DNA from 3 places in the Streptomyces sp. NPDC051555 genome. Region 2 is predicted to be linked to each of the others. Evidence: predicted binding sites of a transcription regulator. Region 2 holds the regulator's gene; each other region holds the start of a gene.
The links. Region 2 encodes HrcA, which represses chaperone genes, less so after heat shock. Its sites were predicted from a motif close to TTNGCACTCNGNNNNNCNGAGTGCNAA; they were not measured.
Positions count from the first base shown of each region.

Region 1: a site for HrcA is predicted at 1,425-1,451, ahead of groL (chaperonin GroEL). Genes of this name have one in related genera too.
Region 3: a site for HrcA is predicted at 1,533-1,559, ahead of groES (co-chaperone GroES). Genes of this name have one in related genera too.

Region 1 covers NZ_JBITDP010000019.1:88,081-91,340, reverse strand. The annotation lists gene groL (chaperonin GroEL) at 1-1,259, opposite strand, end outside; gene ACIBEA_RS31600 (cold-shock protein) at 1,610-1,816, opposite strand; gene ACIBEA_RS31595 (ubiquitin-like small modifier protein 1) at 2,234-2,509, opposite strand; gene thrC (threonine synthase) at 2,543-3,260, opposite strand, start outside.
Region 2 covers NZ_JBITDP010000023.1:109,532-112,791, reverse strand. The annotation lists gene ACIBEA_RS34575 (nitronate monooxygenase) at 1-57, opposite strand, end outside; gene dnaJ (molecular chaperone DnaJ) at 170-1,306, opposite strand; gene hrcA (heat-inducible transcriptional repressor HrcA) at 1,307-2,323, opposite strand; gene ACIBEA_RS34560 (MBL fold metallo-hydrolase) at 2,517-3,242, shown strand.
Region 3 covers NZ_JBITDP010000003.1:454,494-457,753, forward strand. The annotation lists gene ACIBEA_RS10580 (sensor histidine kinase) at 1-800, opposite strand, end outside; gene ACIBEA_RS10585 (response regulator transcription factor) at 793-1,485, opposite strand; gene groES (co-chaperone GroES) at 1,707-2,015, shown strand; gene groL (chaperonin GroEL) at 2,149-3,260, shown strand, end outside.

The DNA.
Region 1 (3,260 bases), on a different contig from region 2:
GCCTGGAGGAGTGCGACGCCGCCACCGGCGACGATGCCCTCTTCGACGGCCGCCTTGGCGTTGCGGACGGCGTCCTCGATGCGGTGCTTGCGCTCCTTGAGCTCAACCTCCGTCGCGGCGCCGGCCTTGATGACGGCCACGCCGCCGGCCAGCTTCGCGAGGCGCTCCTGGAGCTTCTCGCGGTCGTAGTCCGAGTCGGAGTTCTCGATCTCGGCGCGGATCTGGTTGACGCGACCCTGGACCTGGTCGCTGTCGCCGGAGCCGTCGACGATCGTGGTCTCGTCCTTGGTGATGACGACCTTGCGAGCGCGGCCGAGCAGGTCGAGACCGGCGTTCTCGAGCTTGAGGCCGACCTCCTCGGAGATGACCGTGCCGCCCGTGAGGATGGCGATGTCACCGAGCATGGCCTTGCGGCGGTCGCCGAAGCCCGGGGCCTTGACGGCGACGGACTTGAAGGTGCCGCGGATCTTGTTGACGACCAGGGTCGACAGGGCCTCGCCCTCGACGTCCTCGGCGATGATCAGCAGCGGCTTGCCGGACTGCATGACCTTCTCGAGGAGCGGCAGCAGGTCCTTGACCGAGCCGATCTTCGAGTTGACGATCAGGATGTACGGGTCGTCGAGGGACGACTCCATGCGCTCCATGTCGGTGGCGAAGTACGCCGAGATGTAGCCCTTGTCGAAGCGCATGCCCTCGGTGAGCTCGAGCTCCAGGCCGAAGGTCTGCGACTCCTCGACCGTGATGACGCCTTCCTTGCCGACCTTGTCCATGGCCTCGGCGATGAGCTCGCCGATCTGGGTGTCAGCGGCGGAGATGGAGGCCGTAGAAGCGATCTGCTCCTTGGTCTCGACGTCCTTGGCCTGGGCCAGCAGGGCGGCGGAGACGGCCTCGACGGCCTTCTCGATTCCACGCTTGAGGGCCATCGGGTTGGCGCCGGCGGCTACGTTGCGCAGGCCCTCGCGGACGAGCGCCTGGGCCAGCACGGTGGCCGTGGTCGTACCGTCGCCGGCGACGTCGTCCGTCTTCTTGGCGACTTCCTTGACCAGCTCGGCGCCGATCTTCTCGTACGGGTCCTCGAGCTCGATCTCCTTGGCGATGGAGACACCATCGTTGGTGATCGTGGGGGCGCCCCACTTCTTCTCAAGGACGACGTTGCGACCCTTGGGGCCAAGGGTGACCTTGACGGCGTCGGCGAGCTGGTTCATGCCTCGCTCGAGACCGCGCCGGGCCTCCTCGTTGAACGCAATGATCTTGGCCATCTGAAGTGGTCCTCCCGGACAGCGGTGGATTGCTCCCGGACCGCGCCCGCGCCCGCGACGGACGGCCTGTGGGTCCGACGGTTCCTTCCCGCCGACCCGCTGGGCCTCACCGACCCGGTCCTCGTTTTGGTAGCACTCTCACCTGGAGAGTGCTAACGCCAATGATTAGCACTCGGCACCCCCGAGTGCAAGCGGCTTCGGGGAACACCCGGTGAACGGCGGGGCCCTGCACGCGTTCCCGCACGCACTGCGGCGGGCGCCGCCGCCCGCCGGGAACGCACGCGGGGCCCGCATCCGTGTCTCAGGATGCGGGCCCCGCGCGTTCGTATGTCGGTGGTCGATCGCTCCGGCTAGCCGACTGCGAGCTTGACCATGTCCGCCTGCGGACCCTTCTGGCCCTGCGAGATCTCGAACTCGACCCGCTGACCTTCTTCAAGGGTGCGGTACCCGTCCATCTGGATGGCGCTGTAGTGGACGAACACATCCGCACCACCGTCGACCGCGATGAAGCCGTAGCCCTTCTCCGCGTTGAACCACTTGACGGTGCCCTGAGCCATGCCTAACTCCCCTATTACTGGCCCTTGCGCAGGACCGCACTTCGCGGACCCGGGTCAGAACTTGCGCCGGAACGCCTCGACCGGGGCTGAATGTATCTGCACCGCTGCTGTCTGCAACAGGTCATTCCCACGAGAATTCTGGACACGCCATTACATTGAAATAGGGTGAAAATTAGGAATCTTCCGGGGCAACTCGGGCCGGACAAACCACGCCAACGACCCATAGCGCGCACGCATGTTGACTCAATGTCAACCCTTCCGCGACCCGTTCATATGCGGCGGGCAAGAACAGCGGTGGGGACTTCCCCAACTCTACCGCGCCCAACCAAGCAGAATTGCCCCCTCCGTTTCCTACCGGAGGGGGCAATTCAGGTTTTGGTCTACGAGGCCGGGTGGTCCGGACCGCGCCGGGGTGGGTCAGCCGCCCGCGACGGCGGGGATGATCGAGACGCCCACGCCGTCGGGCGTCGGCGTCTGCAGCCCGCTCTCGAAGCGCACGTCGTCGTCGTTGACGTAGACGTTCACGAAGCGGCGCAGCTTGCCCTGGTCGTCGAGGACGCGGGCGGAGATGCCCGGGTGGCTCTGCTCCAGGGAGTCGATGACCTCGCTGAGGGTCGCGCCCTCGGCGGCGACCTCGGCCTGGCCGCCCGTGTAGGTGCGCAGGATGGTGGGGATGCGGACGTTGACGCTCATGGCGCTACTGCCTTTCCGGGGTTCGAGGGGTGATCAGACCAGGCCGGCGGCGCGGAACGCGTCCAGGCTCGGGCGGATGGTGGCGGTCTGGCCGCTGTCGGCGGCCACCGCCTCCAGGGTCTTCAGGCCGTCACCGGTGTTCAGGATCACGGTCGTCAGCGCCGGGTCCAGATGCCCGTTCTCGATGAGCTTCTTCGTCACGCCGACGGTCACGCCGCCCGCGGTCTCGGCGAAGATGCCCTCGGTCTGCGCCAGGATCTTGATGGCCTCGACGACCTGGGTGTCGTCGACGTCCTCGACGTAACCGCCGGTGCGGCGGGCGATGTCCAGGACGTACGGGCCGTCGGCCGGGTTGCCGATCGCGAGCGACTTGGCGATGGTGTCCGGCTTCTGCGGGCGGACCACGTCGTGACCGGCCTTGAAGGCGGTCGAGACGGGTGAGCAGCCCTCGGCCTGGGCGCCGAAGATCTTGTAGGGCTTGTCCTCGACCAGGCCGAGCTTGATCAGCTCCTGCAGACCCTTGTCGATCTTCGTCAGCTGCGAGCCGGACGCGATCGGGATGACGATCTGGTCGGGCAGCTGCCAGCCGAGCTGCTCGCAGATCTCGTACGCCAGCGTCTTGGAGCCCTCGCCGTAGTACGGGCGCAGGTTGACGTTGACGAAGCCCCAGCCCTCGCCGAGCGGGTCGCCGATCAGTTCCGAGCAGAAGCGGTTGACGTCGTCGTAGTTGCCCTCGATGCCGACCAGGTCA
Region 2 (3,260 bases):
CGCCATCGGGGCCTGCACGATCGGGTACTGGTGAAGACCGTTCGGTGCGGAGGACATGCCGAGCATCGTGCCATGTCCCCCGCACCAGACCGAATCGTGCAATTCGCCTGGCATAGTCCGGTTCCCCGGTGTGCCGGACGCCCGCCCGGGGCGTCCTTCGCCAGTGCGGTCAGCGCCCGTTGAAGGCGTCCTTCAACCGACTGAAGAGGCCCTGCTGCCCGGGCTGGAACTGCCCGGTGGGCCGCTCCTCGCCGCGCAGCTTCGCCAGCTGGCGCAGCAACTCCTCCTGCTGCGCGTCCAGCTTGTTCGGGGTCATGACCTCGACGTGGACGATCAGGTCGCCACGGCCGCCGCCGCGCAGGTGCGTGACGCCGCGGCCGTGCAGCGGGATGGACTGGCCCGACTGGGTGCCGGGGCGGACGTCCACCTCTTCGAGGCCGTCCAGGGTCTCCAGCGGGCACTTCGTGCCGAGGGAGGCCGCCGTCATCGGGATCGTGACCGTGCAGTGCAGGTCGTCCCCGCGGCGCTGGAAGGTCGAGTGCGGCAGCTCGTGGATCTCGACGTAGAGGTCGCCGGCGGGGCCGCCGCCGGGGCCGACCTCGCCCTCGCCCGCGAGCTGGATGCGGGTGCCGTTCTCGACACCGGCCGGGATCTTGACCGTCAGGGTGCGGCGGGAACGGACCCGGCCGTCGCCCGCGCACTCGGGGCACGGGGTCGGGACCACGGTGCCGAAGCCCTGGCACTGCGGGCAGGGCCGCGAGGTCATGACCTGGCCCAGGAAGGACCGGGTGACCTGCGAGACCTCGCCGCGGCCGCGACACATGTCACACGTCTGCGCCGAGGTGCCGGGTGCGGCGCCCTCACCGGAGCAGGTGGTGCAGACGACGGCCGTGTCGACCTGGATGTCCTTGGTCGTCCCGAAGGCCGCCTCGTCGAGTTCCAGGTCGAGGCGGATCATGGCGTCCTGGCCCCGGCGGGTCCGCGAGCGCGGTCCGCGCTGCGAGGCCTGCCCGAAGAAGGCGTCCATGATGTCCGAGAAGTTGCCGAAGCCGCCGGCTCCGAACCCGCCCGCTCCGCCGCCGCCCGAGGAGGACAGCGGGTCGCCGCCGAGGTCGTAGACCTGCTTCTTCTGCGGGTCCGACAGCACCTCGTAGGCCGCGTTGATCTCCTTGAAGCGCTCTTGCGTCTTCGGGTCCGGATTCACATCCGGGTGGAGTTCACGCGCGAGGCGCCGGAAGGCCTTCTTGATCTCGTCCTGGGAAGCGTCGCGGCGCACGCCGAGTACGGCGTAGTAGTCCGTGGCCACTTACGACTCCGCCAGGATCTGTCCGACGTAACGTGCCACTGCGCGTACCGCTCCCATCGTTCCGGGGTAGTCCATGCGGGTCGGTCCGACCACGCCGAGTTTGGCGACTGCTTCGCCGCCCGAACCGTAACCGACCGAGACGACCGACGTGGAGTTCAGTCCCTCGTAGGCGTTCTCGTGCCCGATCCGTACGGCCATTCCCGACTCACTGGCCTCGCCCAGCAGCTTGAGGAGCACGACCTGCTCCTCCAGCGCTTCGAGCACCGGCCTGATCGTCAGGGGAAAATCGTGTCCGAAGCGGGTGAGATTGGCGGTGCCGCCGATCATCAGCCGTTCTTCGGCTTCCTCCACGAGGGTTTCGAGGAGGGTGGCGAGGACGGTGGAGACCGTCGCCCGGTCCTCGGTCTCGAAGGACTCCGGGAGGTCCTGCACCAGCGGCGGCACGTCGGTGAACCGGCGGCCGACGATCCGGCTGTTGAGCCGCGCCCGCAGGTCGGCCAGAGAGGTCTCCCCGAAGGGCGTCTGGCAGTCGATGAGCCGCTGCTCGACCCGGCCCGTGTCCGTGATCAGTACGAGCATCAGGCGGGCCGGGGCCAGCAGGAGCAGCTCGACGTGGCGGACGGTGGAGCGGGTCAGGCTGGGGTACTGGACGACGGCGACCTGCCGGGTGAGCTGCGCCAGCAGCCGCACCGTGCGACCGACGACGTCGTCGAGGTCCACGGCGCCGTCGAGGAAGTTCTGGATGGCCCTGCGCTCGGGCGTCGACAGCGGTTTGACGCCCGCCAGTCTGTCGACGAAGAGGCGGTAGCCCTTGTCCGTGGGGATGCGCCCCGCGCTGGTGTGGGGTTGGGCGATGTAGCCCTCTTCCTCCAGCACGGCCATGTCGTTGCGCACGGTGGCGGGCGAGACGCCGAGCCGGTGCCGCTCGGTGAGCGCCTTGGAGCCGACCGGCTCCTCCGTCCCGACGTAGTCCTGGACGATGGCGCGGAGCACTTCGAGTCTGCGTTCGCTGAGCATCGCGCACACCTCCGTCTGTGATGCCTGTTCGTGTGGAGCCTGTCCACCGGCCGTCATGGCGGGTGCCACTGGCACTCGCGGTCGGTGAGTGCCAGAGATCCCCCGGTCAGTGTACGGCGGGTACGTACGGCGTTAGCAAGGGCGGCCCGTCAAGGTACCGCGCGGGGAGCGACCGCTCGACTAGCGTCGCCGCATGGACGTGAGTTGGGAAGACGCGGGTTGGGAACGGCTGACCGAGCGGTCCGGCCGGCTGCGACTGCCGGTGTGGGACTGCACCGCGGGGCTGGTGGTGGGCGATGACGCGGTCCTGCTCATCGACCCCGGATCCTCCGTCGCGGAGGGGGCGGGGCTGCGGGTGGCGGCGGAGCGAATGACGGGCCGCCGGGTGACGCATATCGCATTCACGCACGGCCATTTCGATCACGTTCTGGGCGCGGCGGCCTTCCCGGAGGCCCAGGTGTACGGCGCGGTGGGCCTCGACGCGCTGCTGATCACCGGCCGGGACGGGCTGCGCGAGGACGCCGTGCGGCACGGGCTGGCGCGGGCGGAGGCGGCCGCGGCGACCGAGTCGCTGGTCGCCCCGGGGCATCTGGTGTCGGGCGAGTGGACCCTGGAGCTGGGCGCGGTGCAGGTGCTGCTGGCCAATGTGGGACCCGGGCACACCGGGCACGACCTCGCGGTGTTCGTGCCGGGCGGCCGGGAGGTGGTCTTCTGCGGGGATCTGGTCGAGGAGTCCGGGGAGCCGCAGGCGGGCCCGGACGCGGTGCCCGCGCAGTGGCCCGCCGCCGTGGACCGGCTGCTGTCACTGGGCGGCGACGACGCGCTGTACGTGCCCGGTCACGGAGCGGTGGTCGACGCGGCCTTCGTGCGTGCGCAACGCGACACACTGGCCCTGCGGTACGGCGTGTCGCGTGCGTGAGGCCGTGGGGCCTCCTAG
Region 3 (3,260 bases), on a different contig from region 2:
GCGGCCAGCGGATTGCGCAGCTCGTGCGAGGCATCGGCGGTGAACTGGCGCTGGCGCGCGTCCGAGCGCTCCAGCCGATCCAGGGTGTCGTTCACGGTCCGGGCGAGGCGCGCGATCTCGTCCGCCCCGCCGGGGTCGGGCACCCGCCGGTCCAGCTCGCTCGCGGTGACCGAGGCCAGGGCGTCGCCGATCGCGGTGACCGGACGCAGCGCCAGCCCCGCGACCCACCAGGCGAGCGCGGCGGCGAAGGCGATCAGCGGGGGCGCGCCGCCCAGCATCCCGTAGGCGACGGAACGGGTGGCGCCGTCCACGTCCCCGAGGACGGTCATCGCGTAGACGTAGTGCGGCGTCCCGGCGGCCCCGGGCGCCCCGGGGGAGCGGACCACGACCACCGCGCGCCGCTCGCCGCTCCCGGGGGCGGGCGGCGGCAGGACGGCCGCGCGCGCATCCGCCCCGGCGGCCGGCCGCAGCCCCGCCAGCTCGGCGGGCAGCCGCCCGGGATCCCCGCTGGCGGCGGTCACCGCGCCGGCGGAGTCCAGGACGAGCACCAGGTCCACCCCGCTCTCGGGGGCCGGCAGCCGCCCCGCGGGCAGGGTCCGGGTGTCGAGCTGGGCCGCCACCTTGCGGGCGGCCAGTTCGGTGCGGCCGTTGGTGTTGTCCAGCAGGTTGGCCCGCAGCAGGCCGTAGAGCCAGATCCCGCCGACGGCCAGGACGGCCGCCATGGCGAGCGCGGCGGCGAGGGCCGCGCGGGCCCGGACGCTGCTGGGCCGTCTCTTGCGGGCCTTGGGCGGCCTAACCACCGTCGGGGGCCATCCGGTAGCCGGTGCCGTGGACGGTGCGGATGGAGCGGCGCCCGAAGGGGGCGTCGATCTTCTTGCGCAGCGAGGAGACGTACACCTCGACGATGTTCGGGTCGATGCCCGCGGAGCCGCCGGGGGAGCGCCAGACCTCGTCGAGGATCTCCTGCTTGGCCACGGCCCGTCCCGGGTTCTCCATCAGACAGGCCAGCACGCCCAGCTCGCGGGCGGTCAGCTCGATGTCCAGGGTGCCCCGGCGGCAGCGGCGGGCCTCGGGGTCGAGGAAGAGGTCGCCGGCCTGGAGGGTGGCGGCGCGCCCGGGGGCCCCGGCCCGCCGGGCCAGCGCCCGGACGCGGGCGCACAGGACGACGAAGGAGAACGGTTTGGTCAGGTAGTCGTCGGCGCCGGAGTCCAGGCCCTCGGCCTCGTCGTACTCGCCGTCCTTGGCGGTGAGCATCAGCACCGGGGTCGCGTCGCCGTGGGCGCGCATCCGCGTGCAGATCTCGTACCCGCTGAGCCCGGGCAGCATCAGGTCCAGCAGGACCACGTCGTAGGGACCGCCGCTGAGCGCGAGTTCCAGGCCGCGGTGGCCGTCGTGCGCGACCTCGACCCAGTGGCCCTCGGCGGACAGGCCGCGCCGGAGGGACTCGGCCAGCCCCTCTTCGTCTTCGACCACGAGAATGCGCACGAACCAAGCGTCACACACCGGGCGGGGACAACACCGGACGCGAGAAATTGGCACTCCGCTTGACCGAGTGCTAATCGCCGGAATAGTCTCGGGCCTGGCACTCGCCACTGGTGAGTGCCAACACAGCGACAGGCAGGTCCGGCACCCGCGACGACGGAACCACCTGGTCGCCACCCCAAAACAGTTAACCCCGTGAGATCTCCGAAGGGGGAGACCGGATCGTGACGACCACCAGCTCCAAGGTTGCCATCAAGCCGCTTGAGGACCGCATTGTGGTCCAGCCGCTCGACGCCGAGCAGACCACGGCTTCCGGCCTGGTCATCCCGGACACCGCGAAGGAGAAGCCCCAGGAGGGCGTCGTCCTCGCCGTGGGTCCGGGTCGCTTCGAGGACGGCCAGCGTCTTCCGCTGGACGTCACCGTCGGCGACGTCGTCCTGTACAGCAAGTACGGCGGCACCGAAGTGAAGTACAACGGCGAGGAATACCTCGTCCTCTCGGCCCGCGACGTGCTCGCGATCGTCGAGAAGTAAGTCACTTCTCCAGTTTTGCTTTGAGCTACGCCCCTGGTCACCCCTGCTGATGCCGGGCGGCGAGGGGCGTAGTTCGTTCAAGGCGGTCGCGGTGAGCGGCCGGGGATCGCAACGAGAGGGCTGAACCGCTCCCATGCCGAAGATTCTTAAGTTTGACGAGGACGCCCGTCGCGCTCTGGAGCGCGGTGTCAACAAGCTTGCCGACACGGTCAAGGTGACGATCGGCCCCAAGGGCCGCAACGTCGTCATCGACAAGAAGTTCGGCGCCCCCACCATCACCAACGACGGTGTCACCATCGCGCGCGAGGTCGAGCTCGACGACCCGTACGAGAACCTCGGTGCCCAGCTCGTGAAGGAGGTGGCGACCAAGACCAACGACATCGCGGGTGACGGCACCACCACCGCCACCGTGCTGGCCCAGGCGCTGGTCCGCGAGGGTCTGCGCAACGTCGCCGCCGGCGCCTCCCCGGCCGCCCTGAAGAAGGGCATCGACGCGGCGGTCAAGGCCGTCTCCGCCGAGCTGCTGGAGACCGCCCGCCCGATCGAGGACAAGTCCGACATCGCCGCCGTGGCCGCGCTCTCCGCGCAGGACACCCAGGTCGGCGAGCTCATCGCCGAGGCGATGGACAAGGTCGGCAAGGACGGTGTCATCACCGTCGAGGAGTCCAACACCTTCGGCCTGGAGCTGGAGTTCACCGAGGGCATGGCCTTCGACAAGGGCTACCTCTCCCCGTACATGGTCTCCGACCAGGAGCGTATGGAGGCCGTCCTCGAGGACCCGTACATCCTGATCAACCAGGGCAAGATCTCCTCCATCCAGGACCTGCTCCCGCTGCTGGAGAAGGTCATCCAGGGTGGCGGCTCCCGCCCGCTGCTGATCATCGCCGAGGACGTCGAGGGCGAGGCGCTCTCCACCCTCGTCGTCAACAAGATCCGTGGCACCTTCAACGCCGTGGCCGTCAAGGCCCCCGGCTTCGGTGACCGCCGCAAGGCGATGCTCCAGGACATGGCCGCCCTCACCGGCGCCACCGTCATCGCCGAAGAGGTCGGCCTCAAGCTCGACCAGGCCGGTCTGGACGTACTGGGCTCCGCCCGCCGCGTCACGATCACCAAGGACGACACGGTCGTCGTCGACGGTGGCGGCAGCAGCGACGACGTGCTCGGTCGCGTCAACCAGATCAAGGCCGAGATCGAGTCCACGGACTCGGACTGGGACCGCGAGAAGCTGCAGGAGCGCCTGGCGAA